2 regions of the Yersinia fenwicki genome follow, and region 1 is predicted to be linked to the other one. Evidence: riboswitches for the same ligand, from Rfam matches in the RefSeq annotation. Region 1 holds a riboswitch; the other holds the start of a gene.

Region 1 (7,870 bases):
CCCCGACCACCACCAGTGCTGAGTACTGTTTAAATGCTTCACGAAGGGTGTCGCCAAAACTGCCGTTAAAGGGCAAAAAACCCTCTTCCAGCAATTTGTTACTGGTAAAACAGGTCAGCGGCAATTGGGTTAGCAAGCGCCGCGCTAGCCGTACACCACCGGGTGTCAGGCAAAATACCGCGATGGATTCAGGCTTGACGATATTCATGGCTAAACCCCGCGTCATAGAGTTTGGAATAGTGGTATTCATCACCGAGGAATGCCCCCACCAAAATCAGAGCAGTTTTATGAATGGCTGCCGCGCGAACCAACTCGGCGATATCTGCCAGTGTCCCGCGTACGGTACGGCTTTCAGCCCAAGTCGCTTTGTATACCACTGCAACTGGTGTATCTGCGGGATAACCACCGGCGATTAAGCGATCCGCCACTCTGTCCATTTCCTGTACCGACAAGAAAATAGCCATTGAAGTTTGATGGGCGGCGAAAGCTTCCAGTTGTTCTAGTGGCGGCATCGGAGTGCGCCCCTCGATACGGGTGATAATTAAGCTTTGCGCCACTTCAGGCACGGTGTATTCCACCCCCAGTTGTGCCGCGGCGCCCAAGAAAGCACTGACACCGGGTACTGACACAAAGCCGATGCCGTGTTCGCCCAAGACTTCGCCCTGTTCCCGAATAGAGCCATACAAAGAGAGATCACCGGTTTGCAACCGCACCACCAGCTTGCCCGCCCGCACCCCCTCCACCATCAGTGTGATGATTTGTTCCAAATTTAAGCCCGCGCTGTCGTGACATTCAGCCTCGGCAGAGCAATATTCCAACAGCTCGGTATTGATAAGTGATCCGGCATAGATAACCACCTGTGCCTGTTGCAGCAAGCGGTAGCCTTTTAGCGTAATCAGCTCTTTGTCACCCGGCCCGGCACCCACAAACCAGACCTTTTGCGTATCCCAGGTCGGTATAACAGGGGAGTGTGTAACAGGGGAGTGTGTAACAGGTGCTGATACGGCATTAGGATGCTCAGACATGGCTCGCCTCCTTGTGGCAGGAAATAAGATAAGTAGGATTATTCGGTTTAAAATAGTGCCCGCTGCCCAGAGGGGTCAGAGTGGAGAGTTGCAACTGCACACAATCCAGCTCGCTCACGACGCAGGTCTGTAAATGGCTTAATGCTTCATTGAGGTTATTGAGCAAAATAAAGGTCAATACCAGGCGTCCACCGGGATTTAGCATCATCAATGACCAGTCGATAAGGTCGGTCAGATGGCCGCCACTGCCACCAATAAAGATGGCATCGGCTTTATCGGATAAAGGTAAAGGAGCCACTCCGGCAACAATGTCTACCTTGCGACACCCGAGCCGCTGGCGGTTTTCATTAATCAACTCAAGTGCTACCGGATTCCGTTCAATCGCCGTCACCCGCAAATCAGGAAAACGTAAAGCTGCTTCCAATGCCACACTGCCAGTACCCGCCCCCACATCAATCAAGTGAGTCGCATCTGACAAACTCAGCCGTTCCAGTGCCAATACTCGCACCGCCTCTTTGGTCATCGGGACTGTTTGCCCACGTAGGAACAACTCATCTCTCATTGAGGATCACCACCACATTCAGGTCATAGCGGGCTGCCACTTGCTCTGCTGGCAGGCGATAAATTCGTTCGTTGGATTGCGAAAGGTTTTCACCAATAATCAAGGTACGGGACAGACCACGTTGCTGTAGCGCATCAGCAATAACTCTTGGGCCAATGATGCCGTCGGTCACCATCGCCACTTTGTCGTGCTGGAAGATCCAGTCAAAATCGGGTTCACGACCATGACTGCTGGTAAGAAAGAGGTCGTTCATATCCAGCGCAGCTTTGGCGCACAAATATTGAATCGCGCTAATACCGGGAACGATATGCAACTCCTCGGCGCTAAAGTTTGCTGCCAGCAATTTGCCGATGCCATACAGCAAAGGATCTCCCGAGGCCAACACCACAATAGCGCGATGCTTATTGCTATCCAGCCACTCCAATAGCCCTAATAGATCGGCATCCAACAAGCGCGACTCTTTACTATCGCAACTCAGTGTCTCCAGATGGCGCTTACCGCCAACCAGTACTTCGGCGCGTTCGATAGCCCGCCGTGCCATGGGTGTCAGATAATCAGTATCACCGGGGCCAATCCCCACCACCGTAATCATCGTAACGCCTCCACAATCTCATCCAGTGGCCGGTTGCTACCCAGCACCTGATTATCAAAAGAGAATAAAATGGCGTCGCACTGTGGTGGATTAACCGAGAAACGCATCATCTCAGCGATACGCTCGCAGATACGCTCGCAGATACGCGAATAGACGCCCTGCCAACCCTGCTCGTCAATTAACTCCATGGCCGCTTCCGTGGTATCACACTGATTAACTTCAAGTAATAGCGCATGGGGTGCCCCCATCAAGGCCAAATGCGCCACCAGCGTCTCCATACGTCCATCAGCAATATGGCTGTGGGTATGGAAGATACCGGCGGCCACTTTGACCAATTTGCCCGGATGCCCCACTAACAGAACGCGGCGGAACCCCAAGCGCACGGTTTCTTGCAGCATATAGCCGACAAAATTACTCATGGTAACCACACGTTGGCTATCCAGCCCCAGGTGGTCGCGAACAAAGCGCTCACCGTGATTACCCGGCACCAGAATGACGCGTTCTTCACCGGCTGCCCGCTTCATTTCCAGCTCCAGGGCCAGTGAGCGTTTCCAGCTCTCTTCTGACATCGGCGTCACAATACCGGTGGTACCGATGATGGAAATCCCGCCCAGGATCCCCAACCGTCCGTTGTAGGTTTTCTTCGCTCGCTCCTCGCCTTCTGGTGCGAAGATTTCGATTTCTGCGCCACGCAATGGGCCGATGACTTCACGCACTGCGGCTTCGATGGTTTGGCGCGGAGTGCGGTTAATGGCGCTGCTGCCGACCGGCAACCCAATCCCTTTGCGGGTGACGGTTCCCACTCCTTCGCCGCCTCGCAGAGTAATGTCGGTCTGTTCCGTGAGGGTCACGCGGGCAAAAATCAGCATGCCGTGAGTAGCATCAACATCATCGCCGCCATCTTTGCGGATTGCGGCGGTAGCTTGCTGACCTTCAATCAACGGCTGCTCAACATTCAGACACAAGGTGATGCCGGAAGGCGTCACAATAGAAATTTGATCAATCACTTGCTGACGCAACACCATCAGCGCCGCCACTTTGGCCGCCGCCGTGGCACAGGAACCGGTGGTATAGCCTTTACGATATTGCTTGCCGTTGTGCCAAATGCTGTCTAATTGCTGATTTTGCAGCGTAATATCATCATTTACAGGGCTATCACTGGCCAGACCGTCGCTCATAGCGCCCCCCGTAGTTGCGTCCTTTGTAACTGATAGAGGATGGCGTTGATAATGGCTGCCGCCACGTTACTGCCTCCTTTGCGCCCCAGCGCGGCAATGCACGGTAAACCACTTTCCACCAACGCATCTTTGGATTCCGCCGCACCAACAAACCCCACCGGCACCCCAATGACCGCCACCGGGGTCACTTGGCGCTCTAACAAACGGAATAACGCGGTCGGCGCATTGCCGAACACAAATAGCTTTTCGCCCGGCTCCGCCAGCGCCACATCCACCGCCGCCATCGAGCGGGTAATGCCCTGCACAGGCGCAGTTTCCACCACGCGCGGGTCACTGATATAGCAGCGGCACTCGCATCCCATCTGCTTGAGCAGCGTTTTGTTAATGCCCGACATCGCCATAGTCGTGTCGGTGTATAGCGTGCATCCTCGGCGGATGCCCTCAGCAATGTGAGCCAACACATCGGGGGAGAAATGCAGAATATCGAGCCAGTCAAAATCGGCGGTAGTATGGATAACCCGCTTGATCACCGCTTCATGCATCGCACTGGCAAACCGAGTCTCTGGCCGCTCAGCGGCGATAATATCGCCAATGATAACGAAGCTATTTTTCTCGATTTCCTGCGGGTTTTTTATATAGTTCATGGGGTTATCCTTGTTAAATACCGACCAACAGCAGATGCGTCAGAGCGAACAATAACAGGGCCAATAGCGACGCCATCATCATCAAATGAATGCTGCGTGGAATATCACTCAGAGCGATTTCACGCTGCTCATCGCCGATCCACGGCTTCTCCACCCGCTCACCAAAGTAATCATTCGGGCCACCCAGGCGGATGCCCAGCGCTCCCGCCACCGTGGCTTCCGACCAGGCACAGTTCGGGCTGGAGTGTTGATAACGGTCGCGCCAGCCAATGCGCAACGCCTGACGGTAATCGGCCTGAATCAACCAGGCTGCGATACTGAGTAACAGCCAGCTAAGGCGCGCAGGAAGCCAATTGGCGGCATCATCCATACGGGCAGAAACATAGCCAATTGAGCGATATTTAGGCGTTTTATATCCCACCATCGAATCAAGGGTATTTACCGCCTTATAAGCCATAGCCAGCGGTGCGCCCCCCAGCATCAGGAAAAACAGCGGCGCAATCACACCATCGACACTGTTTTCGGCCACGGTCTCTACCACCGCACGGGTGATTTGTGGTTTCTCCAATTGCGAAGTATCACGCCCAACAATCCATGACAGCTTTTCGCGACTTTGCGCCAGGGTTCCGTGTTGTAGCGCATCAAAAACCGCTAATGCCGCGTCGCTCAAGCAACGTCCGGCTAGTAAGGTGTAAATCATCCACACTTGTGCCAGCCAGCCTAGCCACGGATGAATCTCTGTCATCAGCCATAAAAATCCCCAGCTGACGAGCCAGGTGATCCCCACCACCAGTAACCACAGCACCGCCCCCCCCCATTTGAGTGCCCGCTCGCTATGACACGTGGCGCGAATCACTCGCTGCAACAGCGTGATCAGATTACCTATCCAGCGCACCGGATGTGGCCAACGCGGCGGATCTCCGAGCCAATGGTCCAGAAGGAAAGCAACAAACCACGCGCTCAGGGTCATAGCACTCTCCGGGCAACGGTCAGCCAGCCATCCAATAATCCGGGCCGCTGGGCAAAGTGAATATGCAGATAACTGGCCTGAGTCCGTTGCACTTGATAGCCACTGTGCCAGCGCTGAATAACTTCACCATCGCGCCATTTACTGCTATCGAAAACGGGGGTCAGTGGGCTGGTAAAATCGGAGTAATGGAACTCATGACCGCGCAGAATTTCGCCTGACGCGGCTAGTAATGTGTCGCAGCGGGCCTCGGCCTGACAGTAACCAAAGCGAGTCAGACGTTTTCCCATCCGGCTTTCTCCGGCTAAAACCCCCACCATGCGATGGCGCTGTCCACTTTCATCCGTTAAAGCATCCCCCAAATACATCAAGCCGCCACATTCGGCATACATCGGGATTTGCTGGCGATGGGCTTGCTGTAACGCCGCATGCATCGCGGTATTCTCTGCTAATGCGCGGCTGTGGATCTCCGGATACCCTCCCCCCAGATAAATCATCTGACAAGCCGGCAGATGGCGGTCATGCAGCGGGCTGAAACGCTGGATGCGAACGCCAGCTTGCTCCAGCAAGTCAAGATTATCGGGATAGTAGAAATTGAAAGCTTCATCTTCGGCTAAGGCCAATGTCAGCCCGTCGGCCAAAGCTTGAGAAGGTAACGCGGGAGGGGTTCCAACAGGGCGTTGAGTGCATGAAGTCAGGGTCAGCAATCGGTCCAGATCGATAAAGGCTTCGACCTGCTGGGCCAATTGTTGCCAACGCGGCGAGTTATCGGGCTGTTTGGATAGTGCACCGCCTCGCTCTTGTGCCGGGATCAGCCCCAAATGGCGTGATGGCAAGGCAACATCGTCCATGACCGGCAAGCGGCCCAAAACCGGAATGCCGCAATAACGTTCGATAGCATGGCGAATAAGTTGATAGTGATTTTCTGAATTGACGCGGTTAACAATCACCCCGGCAATCGTCAGCTTGGGGTCAAATTGGCTAAAGCCCAGTACCGTTGCGGCAATGGATGTCGAAACCGCTTTACCATCCACCAGCAAGATAACCGGGCAGCCCAACTGCTTCGCCATCGCTGCACTGCTGCAATAATCGGGGTCAGTGCCATAGCCGTCATACAACCCCATGACACCTTCAATTACCGCGACATCGGCATGGCGCATATGCTGATTATACAACCCATTGAGGATGTCGGGCGGCAACATAAAAGCATCAAGATTACGCGATGTCACACCACTGACGGCAGTATGCCAGCCAGTATCCAGATAGTCCGGCCCCACTTTGAACGGCTGCACCGACAATCCGCGCGCCATCAGCGCCCGCAAAATACCCAGCGTCACGGTGGTTTTACCACAGCCGCTGCCGGTTCCTGCGATGATAAATGCTTGTTTGCCTGAGCATTGCATAAAAAAATCCCGCCATTTCAAGCGGGATATGTAGTGTCAAAAAGGTGCATCTGCGCAACGTCACCGCTGCGCGCATCTGATGACAACCCGCTTCCCACCGAAGGAGTTGAAACTCTTTACTGATCTGGCTGGTCTTCTGGCTTAGCGTCACTCTCCCCCGCTACCTTCCCAATCCTATGGATCAGTGGTCTCAGCGGGTTCGTCAGCATCACAGCAGCGGGGGCTGCGGGGGATTTACACCCCCTTCCCAATCGTGTTATCCACGACATACCTGTTTCAGTATTTAATTACAGTAGATTCTGTTATTTAATTTATTGTTTCGTTATTTAATTTATCTCTTTATTTACACGGTTATAACAGAGCATTTATTAATTAGTAGCCTGATCGACTTCCTTGAAATTAATATACGCTTTTCTGTTCATAAAAAATGGTTAATTTCATTTTTTGCTAGTGATTTTTTTGTATCCTCACAACAAATAATTGCTATCAAATCAAGTAACAACCAAATAAAAACAACAAGTTATATGAATAATTCCATTTAAAAAAATAGCAAAAAAATTGTTATTATTTATTTTATACTTTTAATAACATACTGGATATTTAAATAGACAAACTTGAATGAATCGCATGACTAATTGATATTAGATCAATAACTGTCATTCCATTTCGCTGCGTTCAGAAGAAAGTGAGCGAAATACCTGCGGTGTCACGTTGTAGGTCTGACGGAACACTTTGCAGAAATAGCTGGTTTGGGAAAAACCCAGATTCTTGGCAATGCTGGCAATGCTCCAATCGCTGTGTTGTAACATCTCTCTGGCATTGGCCATCCGCTGCTGATTGACCCAGGCATTAAATCCGATGCCCTGATATTTTTTAAACAATTTGCTGAAGTAGTACGGGCTGAGATAGACCTTAGCCGCCACTTCTTCCAGCCGTAGTTCTTCCGATAAATGCGTATCAATATAACGCAGTGCTTTTTTCATTTTGCTGTCATGGGGATGAACCGGTCGTATTCTACCGGGTTCTTTGCTGCCCATGTTGTCGTTGATCACCACAAAATTGAGATGTTTTTTGAGGCAATTCTCAACAATCAACTTCAATAAATCTGCCGATGCAATCACCCGTGAAAAATCCATAACAGGCACATTGTGGAACTCATCCATCAGTGCCGGATTCTGCTGCCAGTGATTATCGACATTAAGGATATCAATCAGATAAACATCTGAGTGCAACCGTACTTGGCCGCATAACACAAAACCCACTAAATGGCCGGCAATGACCAGTGGAATAGAAAAATCAGTTAACCCTGCGTGGCAGCGATAAATACAAGGCTCATTGGACTTTGAAGCTTCAAGGCCCCCGCAACGATCACTCATTCGGCAACGGAGATGGTTCACCGGGTCCTGGCGCATCAACTGACAAAATGGCGTAAAGTTAAAAAGATCAGAAATCTCTTCGCCGTGAATATTCACTACCACCACGGCCAGCCCAGTAGCCTG
Region 2 (7,870 bases), 1.6 Mb from region 1:
ATGAATCACAAAGTGGTAAGCGCCCTCCCGAAGGTTAAGCTACCTACTTCTTTTGCAACCCACTCCCATGGTGTGACGGGCGGTGTGTACAAGGCCCGGGAACGTATTCACCGTAGCATTCTGATCTACGATTACTAGCGATTCCGACTTCATGGAGTCGAGTTGCAGACTCCAATCCGGACTACGACAGACTTTATGTGGTCCGCTTGCTCTCGCGAGTTCGCTTCACTTTGTATCTGCCATTGTAGCACGTGTGTAGCCCTACTCGTAAGGGCCATGATGACTTGACGTCATCCCCACCTTCCTCCGGTTTATCACCGGCAGTCTCCTTTGAGTTCCCACCATGACGTGCTGGCAACAAAGGATAAGGGTTGCGCTCGTTGCGGGACTTAACCCAACATTTCACAACACGAGCTGACGACAGCCATGCAGCACCTGTCTCACGGTTCCCGAAGGCACTAAAGCATCTCTGCTAAATTCCGTGGATGTCAAGAGTAGGTAAGGTTCTTCGCGTTGCATCGAATTAAACCACATGCTCCACCGCTTGTGCGGGCCCCCGTCAATTCATTTGAGTTTTAACCTTGCGGCCGTACTCCCCAGGCGGTCGACTTAACGCGTTAGCTCCGGAAGCCACGCCTCAAGGGCACAACCTCCAAGTCGACATCGTTTACAGCGTGGACTACCAGGGTATCTAATCCTGTTTGCTCCCCACGCTTTCGCACCTGAGCGTCAGTCTTTGTCCAGGGGGCCGCCTTCGCCACCGGTATTCCTCCAGATCTCTACGCATTTCACCGCTACACCTGGAATTCTACCCCCCTCTACAAGACTCTAGCTTGCCAGTTTCAAATGCAGCTCCCACGTTAAGCGCGGGGATTTCACATCTGACTTAACAAACCGCCTGCGTGCGCTTTACGCCCAGTAATTCCGATTAACGCTTGCACCCTCCGTATTACCGCGGCTGCTGGCACGGAGTTAGCCGGTGCTTCTTCTGCGAGTAACGTCAATCACAAAGGTTATTAACCTTTATGCCTTCCTCCTCGCTGAAAGTGCTTTACAACCCGAAGGCCTTCTTCACACACGCGGCATGGCTGCATCAGGCTTGCGCCCATTGTGCAATATTCCCCACTGCTGCCTCCCGTAGGAGTCTGGACCGTGTCTCAGTTCCAGTGTGGCTGGTCATCCTCTCAGACCAGCTAGGGATCGTCGCCTAGGTGAGCCATTACCCCACCTACTAGCTAATCCCATCTGGGCACATCCGATGGCGTGAGGCCCGAAGGTCCCCCACTTTGGTCCGTAGACGTTATGCGGTATTAGCTACCGTTTCCAGTAGTTATCCCCCTCCATCAGGCAGTTTCCCAGACATTACTCACCCGTCCGCCGCTCGTCACCCAGAGAGCAAGCTCTCTTGTGTTACCGCTCGACTTGCATGTGTTAGGCCTGCCGCCAGCGTTCAATCTGAGCCATGATCAAACTCTTCAATTTAAGATTTGTTTGATTTGCTATGAGTTAACATAGCGATGCTCAAAGATTACTTTCTGCAAATATGCATTCGAACCGAAGTTCAAATGTGTACTGCTTTGGTCACTCTTCAAGACTTTGATATTTCTTCTGCCTGTCGAAACAGGCTTCGATATCGTCTTGCGAGTGCCCACACAGATTGTCTGATAAATTGTTAAAGAGCGTTCGTTACCCGTTTGCCTTGCGGCGAATCTTACGGTAACGCGGGAGGCAGATAATACGCTTTCCCGCTGAAGAGTCAAGAGTTTATTTGGTTTCTTTCGAAGTCAAACTCAATCATTTCTCTTCCTGACCCGGCGAAGTGTATTTCGTTGTTCCCGGTCAGTGGAGGCGCATTATAGGGAGTTCCTGACAGCCTGCAACCCCTAATTTCAAAAAACTTTTCAACCGCTGATTCTTTAGTCAAAACGCCGTTAAATTGGCAGTTTTTCCAGCGTTAGAAAGCCATAACTCTGCAAAACGGGTAATAAAGCGTCAGTATCCGCATTCAGTGCCATGCAATACGCGATGTTTTCTTCATCGGAAGAAATCACATTTTCTTGAGAAGAGATAAGCCAGGCGGTACGACGGGCAATTGCAGCGCCGGAGTCAACCATTCGGGTGCCTTCTGGCAACACTTGCGCTAACTCTTCAGTTAATAGAGGAAAATGGGTGCAACCTAAAACGATAGTATCTGGCGGTTCACGCATGGCGAGCCACGGATGAAGGATTTTCTTTAATGCTTCCTTCGGAACAACACCACCATGTAACTTGGTTTCCGCCAACTCCACCAGCTCAGATGATCCCAGTAACTCAATTTTGCAGTCTGTCGCAAAGCGCTCGATCAAATCCTGGGTATAAGAAGCATGAACTGTGCCTCGAGTGGCTAGCAGACCGACAACACCATTACGTGTGAGCCGTACCGCAGGCTTGATGGCCGGAACCACCCCCACAACCGGGAAGGTAAAACGTTCACGTAAAGCAGGAAGAGAGACAGTGCTCGCCGTGTTGCAGGCAATAACCACGATAGCGAGCGGGTGGCGCTGTTGTACAGCGGTGACAATTTCCAATACGCGCTCAACAATAAACTCGCCTGACTTCTCCCCGTAAGGGAACGCAACGTTGTCGAAAGCATATATATAGTGGAGATCCGGCAGTAATTGCCGAATCTCCTGATAGACAGACAGCCCGCCAACACCTGAGTCAAAAATCAGCGCTGTCGGGCGATTAGCAGTATCAGCCTTAGAAGTTGTAGCTTCCGGTGAGGTAATACTCTCGTCCAGCGGTTTTATAGCCATAAGCCGTTTCGTATTCTTTATCAAACAGGTTGGCAATTCTACCACGAACTGTTAGATGAGAAGTAACCGGATAGCCCGCTGAAACGTCTACTGTGCTGTAACTCGATAATTCACGCTGAGTCGAGCTATAAGCTGAGGTGCTATTGTCATAACGTTTACCGTAATACTGATAAGAGACATCCATATCAAGGTTAAACATCGTCCAATCTAACTGATACTTCGCCTGTTGCTTAGAACGGCGAGCTAATACCTCATTATTCAGATCATTACGCGGGTCAATATATTGCAGTGTGACTCCGTGCGTAAATATGCCGGTAGTGAGATTACCCGTCCACTCCACACCTTTTATGGTCGCGGAATTGACATTGTAGTAATGCCCTTTGAATGTTGAATTATCAAAAGAGTAATCAATCAGATTTTCAATTTTGTTGTGATAAGCGGACAAACGCCAGTCAAGTGGCCCAGTGACCCCTTCCAAACCCGCTTCCCATTGGCGAGACTCTTCCGGCTTAAGGTCACTGTTGGATACGATGTCAAAGCGCTGCGAACCATATTGCTGACCCAGAGACGGAGCCAGAAAACCGGTGCCATAAGACACGGTTACGCGATAGTCAGGAACGAACTCCCAGCCCGCCGCAGTTTGCCATGTTTCATGCCAGCCAAATTGCTCATCCTTATCGCCACGACCAGAAGCTTCTAATGTCACATTGCCGATTTTCTGCTGTCCGCTAAGGTATAAACCAGTGTTATCCCGCTTATAAGTATCAGAGATGGTCTGACTAGATGAGGTCAAACGCTGTTGCTGCCAGTCAAGGCCCGCGCTCAATGTTCCACTTTCAAAGCTGTAAGTGTTGCCCCATTGCACATTTCGCTGATCCATATTATCCAGCGTGGTAGCCACACCATAGCGGCCATATTGGCTACTAAAGTTGTAATCTTTATATTTCTGATAGCTACCGATTAATTGTGAAGAGTAGGCACCCGAAGCATAACGCAATCCCGCATCATAAGTGTGGTTATATAGCCGCTCTTCATCGCCGCTATAAGCCGGAGACGACAAACTGCCAATATCGTAATCAGAATTGTTGGTATAACCATAACCTCTGACGAAACCAGATATCTCTTGGTTGAATTGATGCTCCAACCCTGCCCAGAAGTTTTTATTGCGGAAACCATCACGGTCGTTATCGATTGGGTTCGGTGAGTCAGGTTTGATGTTATATCCGTTGCTGGTTTGATACCCGCCTGCTAACGTCGCCAAGGTCTCGCCAAAGCGCTGGCGAACACTGCCATCATATTGCTGATAGCCTTTAGAGCCGATCCCGGCATTAATCTGCGCGCCTTCCTGGTCTGTCTGCGTAATCACATTAATAACGCCACCAATGGCACCAGAACCATAAACAGCAGAACGCGGCCCGCGGATATATTCAACCCGCTGCACTAAGGAAATAGGGATTTGATCGAGGTTAACGCTGTTAACAATACCGGTACGTGCCAGGGGAATGCCATCGATCAATATCAGGACATGGCGGGCTTCGGTGCCACGGATATACATAGAAGAACCCTGACCTACCCCGCCGAATTGTGCAATGTCCACCCCCGGTAAACGGCGCATCACTTCATTAAGACTTTTCGCCTGCCAGCGGTCGATATCATCGCGCGTGACCACATCGGCAGGAGCCAATACGGTAGAAATAGGTTGTTTGAAACGGCTGGCGGTAACCACCATTTCATCTTTATTGCCGGTTGTGGTATTACCTTGCGCCCATCCAGAAAATGCTGTCATAGAGAGAGCTGTGAGCAGCGTATATTTTTTAATTGTGATTGTATTTTTAGTGATCATTAAGAGAGCATCCAAACTCAAATAGCGGATGCCGCAGTGCCATGGCCGGTATTACGCGACGACCACGAATATTGCGACGTGATACCGGCAGGTCTTCGGGCTTGGGATCTCTGTTATCTGACTATGAATAAAACAGAGCGGGCGATGACTTCCCATCCTTACGGACAGTGTCTGGTTGAAACCTATCGCCGTGACTTCCCCTTACCGCTGCGCGTCAGCTCCGGATTTACACCGGATTCCCTTTTAACTCTTAGGTGTTTAAGTAACAGCTTGAGGCCGGAACGCAATGCTACGATCAAGTAAAATAGATGTCTAGACTTCCATTATTGTTACAAGGAATAAATACAACAAAACTGGACATCAGAGCCACTTTCCCTACAATCCGCAGCAATACTCCTCTTTTATTATGTCCAGACGAGAAGAAACATGACTCCTGACATCCTGCCGACTGACGGCTACGAGCACCAATTGGCGGAAAAATCTGCCCGTCTTCAGGCGATGATGTCGCCGTTTCAGGCACCCGCTGCGGAAATATTCCGTTCTCCAGCAGAACATTACCGCATGAGAGCCGAGTTCCGTGTTTGGCATGATGAAGACGACCTTTACCACATCATGTTTGACCAACAGACTAAGCAGCGAATTAGGGTTGAGCAATTCCCGGTAGCCAGTTTGTTAATTAATCGTCTAATGAGTGCACTGATGACGGCCATCAGAGCCGAGCCGATTTTGCGACGCAAACTGTTCCAGATTGATTACTTATCGACCCTAAGTGGCAAACTGATTGCCTCTTTGCTATATCACCGTCCATTAGATGAAGAGTGGCAGCACAAAGCCCTGGAACTGCGTGACCAATTGCGCGAGCAAGGTTTTGACCTGCAACTGATTGGCCGAGCGTCAAAAACCAAAATCATGCTGGATCACGACCATATCGACGAAGTGTTGCCCGTCGCCGGGCGCGACATGATTTATCGTCAGGTTGAAAATAGTTTCACCCAACCTAATGCGGCGGTGAATATTCATATGTTGGAATGGGCGATTGATGTCACTCAACATGCCAGCGGCGATTTATTAGAGTTGTACTGCGGCAACGGTAATTTCTCACTGGCGTTGGCACGTAATTTTGATCGCGTATTGGCAACTGAAATTGCCAAACCGTCAGTCGCGGCGGCGCAATACAATATCGCAGCCAATCATATCGATAATGTGCAAATTATCCGGATGTCAGCGGAGGAATTTACCCAGGCTATGCAAGGTGTGCGTGAGTTTAACCGCCTGAAGGGTATTGATTTGAGTAGTTACAACTGCGAGACCATTTTTGTCGATCCGCCACGTAGTGGGTTGGATGATGAAACTGTTAAGCTGGTACAGGCCTATCCACGTATCCTTTATATCTCCTGTAATCCAGAAACCCTGAGTGCCAACCTTGAACAGTTACAACACACTCATAAAATCAGCCGATTAGCGCTATTTGATCAGTTCCCTTACACCCATCATATGGAATGTGGGGTTTTACTGGAAAAACGAGACTGACGGACAGCAGGAATCGAGACAAAAAAGGGCAACGCGATGTTGCCCTTTCTATTGGGTGCAATGAATGAACAGAAAAGCTATTGCGGATGCTGGTTATCTATATCCGCGTCGGTATCAGTATTGATGTCTATCTGCACCGATTTACGTGCTTTCAGTTTGAATAAGATCCAGAACACCAACACCACACTCAAAATCGAAGGGACAAAGTTAGAACCAATCGCCGGATGCTCAACCCGCACAATCGCGCTATACAATAAAATGCCAAGTAAGAAACACGCACCAGCCAGTACCGGCAGGCCTTGCGGCATGGCAAAATTAAGATAGCGCTGATGCAAACAATAAACCGCCAAGATTAATGTCAGCAGAGGAAAAACTGAAAAAGGAACAAACCCGCTGAATAACGTATTGAATGAGCCGTTTATTGCCAACCCTGTAATCAAAGCCAGCAGCAGGGTGCCCATTTCACGGTGAGGTTGTTTTTCAGAATAAGCTTGTTGTTGAGAGCAAGATTGTTTTTTAGAGCAAGATTGTTCCATTGTTTTCCTTACCTTATTAAGCGCGGGATACAGCGAGCTTTTCCTGCTCGCGCCGATACCAATAATAAGCACCCTTGGAGATCATCCGCAGTTGTAAAACCAGTCGTTCTTCTAACTGTCGCCGCTGTTCAGCATCTACGTCTAGTACTTCTGCACCCGCACTGAAGACAATTGTGACCATAGCCTCAGCTTGTGCTTCAGTGAAGCTGCGCGGCATATGGTTTTCTAGCTCAAGATAATCGGCCAGCTCGGCAATAAAATGTTGAATTTCACGCGCAACTGCCGCACGGAATGCGGCGGACGTCCCAGACCGCTCCCGCAGCAATAAGCGGAATGCATTAGGGTTATTACCGATAAATTCCATGAATGTAGATACTGAGGTGCGGATAACACTGCCGCCCTTGGCAATCCGCTGACGAGCTTGCCGCATAAGTTGGCGCAACATCAGACCGCTTTCGTCGACCATTGTCAGCCCAAGTTCGTCTACATCACGGAAATGCCGATAAAAAGAAGTCGGTGCAATACCCGCCTCACGGGAGACTTCCCGCAAACTCAGGCTGGCAAAACTCCGCTCAGCACTTAGTTGGCTGAACGCCGCTTCGATAAGGGAACGACGAGTCCGCTCTTTTTGTTGTGCTCTGACGCCCATAATCGTACCCAAAGGATATCCAATTTCTCAATCTAAGACATATAGTCAGCAATATACCAAACTTTATAGTAACAACCGTTATACAAACGTATCATCACAATACAGAATTGCCGCTTTACAGCACACGTCACGGGAATTTACCTATTGTTTATTGGGTTATATCCAGGATGATGTTAATGTTGCGTTGTAATTTTGTATAATAATAGGTCTCTCCTACATGCAACAGCATTTCCATTTTGATGCCATTGTTATTGGCTCGGGTCCTGGCGGTGAAGGTGCCGCTATGGGGTTGGTTAAGCAAGGTGCCCGCGTCGCCGTGATTGAACGGTACAGTAATGTGGGCGGGGGGTGCACCCATTGGGGCACCATCCCTTCCAAAGCTTTGCGCCACGCCGTTAGCCGTATTATCGAGTTCAATCAAAATCCACTTTACAGCGACAACGCCCGAACCATCAGCTCCTCTTTTGCTGATATCTTAAACCATGCGGATCGCGTTATTAATCAGCAAACCCGTATG

The links. Region 1 has a riboswitch for cobalamin ahead of ACF3VQ_RS13325 (cobyrinate a,c-diamide synthase). Riboswitches for the same ligand answer to the same signal wherever they lie in the genome.
Positions count from the first base shown of each region.
Region 2: another riboswitch for cobalamin. It lies ahead of btuB (TonB-dependent vitamin B12 receptor BtuB); the one in region 1 lies ahead of ACF3VQ_RS13325 (cobyrinate a,c-diamide synthase).

Region 1 covers NZ_CP170755.1:2,899,470-2,907,339, forward strand. Annotated here, with positions in the region: gene cbiG (cobalt-precorrin 5A hydrolase) at 1-208, opposite strand, end outside; gene ACF3VQ_RS13295 (cobalt-precorrin-4 methyltransferase) at 189-1,025, opposite strand; gene ACF3VQ_RS13300 (decarboxylating cobalt-precorrin-6B (C(15))-methyltransferase) at 1,018-1,587, opposite strand; gene ACF3VQ_RS13305 (cobalt-precorrin-7 (C(5))-methyltransferase) at 1,577-2,179, opposite strand; gene cbiD (cobalt-precorrin-5B (C(1))-methyltransferase CbiD) at 2,176-3,357, opposite strand; gene ACF3VQ_RS13315 (cobalt-precorrin-8 methylmutase) at 3,354-4,001, opposite strand; gene cbiB (adenosylcobinamide-phosphate synthase CbiB) at 4,015-4,971, opposite strand; gene ACF3VQ_RS13325 (cobyrinate a,c-diamide synthase) at 4,968-6,371, opposite strand; cobalamin riboswitch at 6,480-6,661, opposite strand; gene pocR (regulatory protein PocR) at 7,028-7,870, opposite strand, start outside.
Region 2 covers NZ_CP170755.1:4,496,555-4,504,424, forward strand. Annotated here, with positions in the region: rRNA gene ACF3VQ_RS20390 (16S ribosomal RNA) at 1-1,482, opposite strand, end outside; gene murI (glutamate racemase) at 1,932-2,795, opposite strand; gene btuB (TonB-dependent vitamin B12 receptor BtuB) at 2,740-4,638, opposite strand; cobalamin riboswitch at 4,707-4,934, opposite strand; gene trmA (tRNA (uridine(54)-C5)-methyltransferase TrmA) at 5,065-6,168, shown strand; gene ACF3VQ_RS20410 (YijD family membrane protein) at 6,246-6,704, opposite strand; gene fabR (HTH-type transcriptional repressor FabR) at 6,721-7,353, opposite strand; gene sthA (Si-specific NAD(P)(+) transhydrogenase) at 7,571-7,870, shown strand, end outside.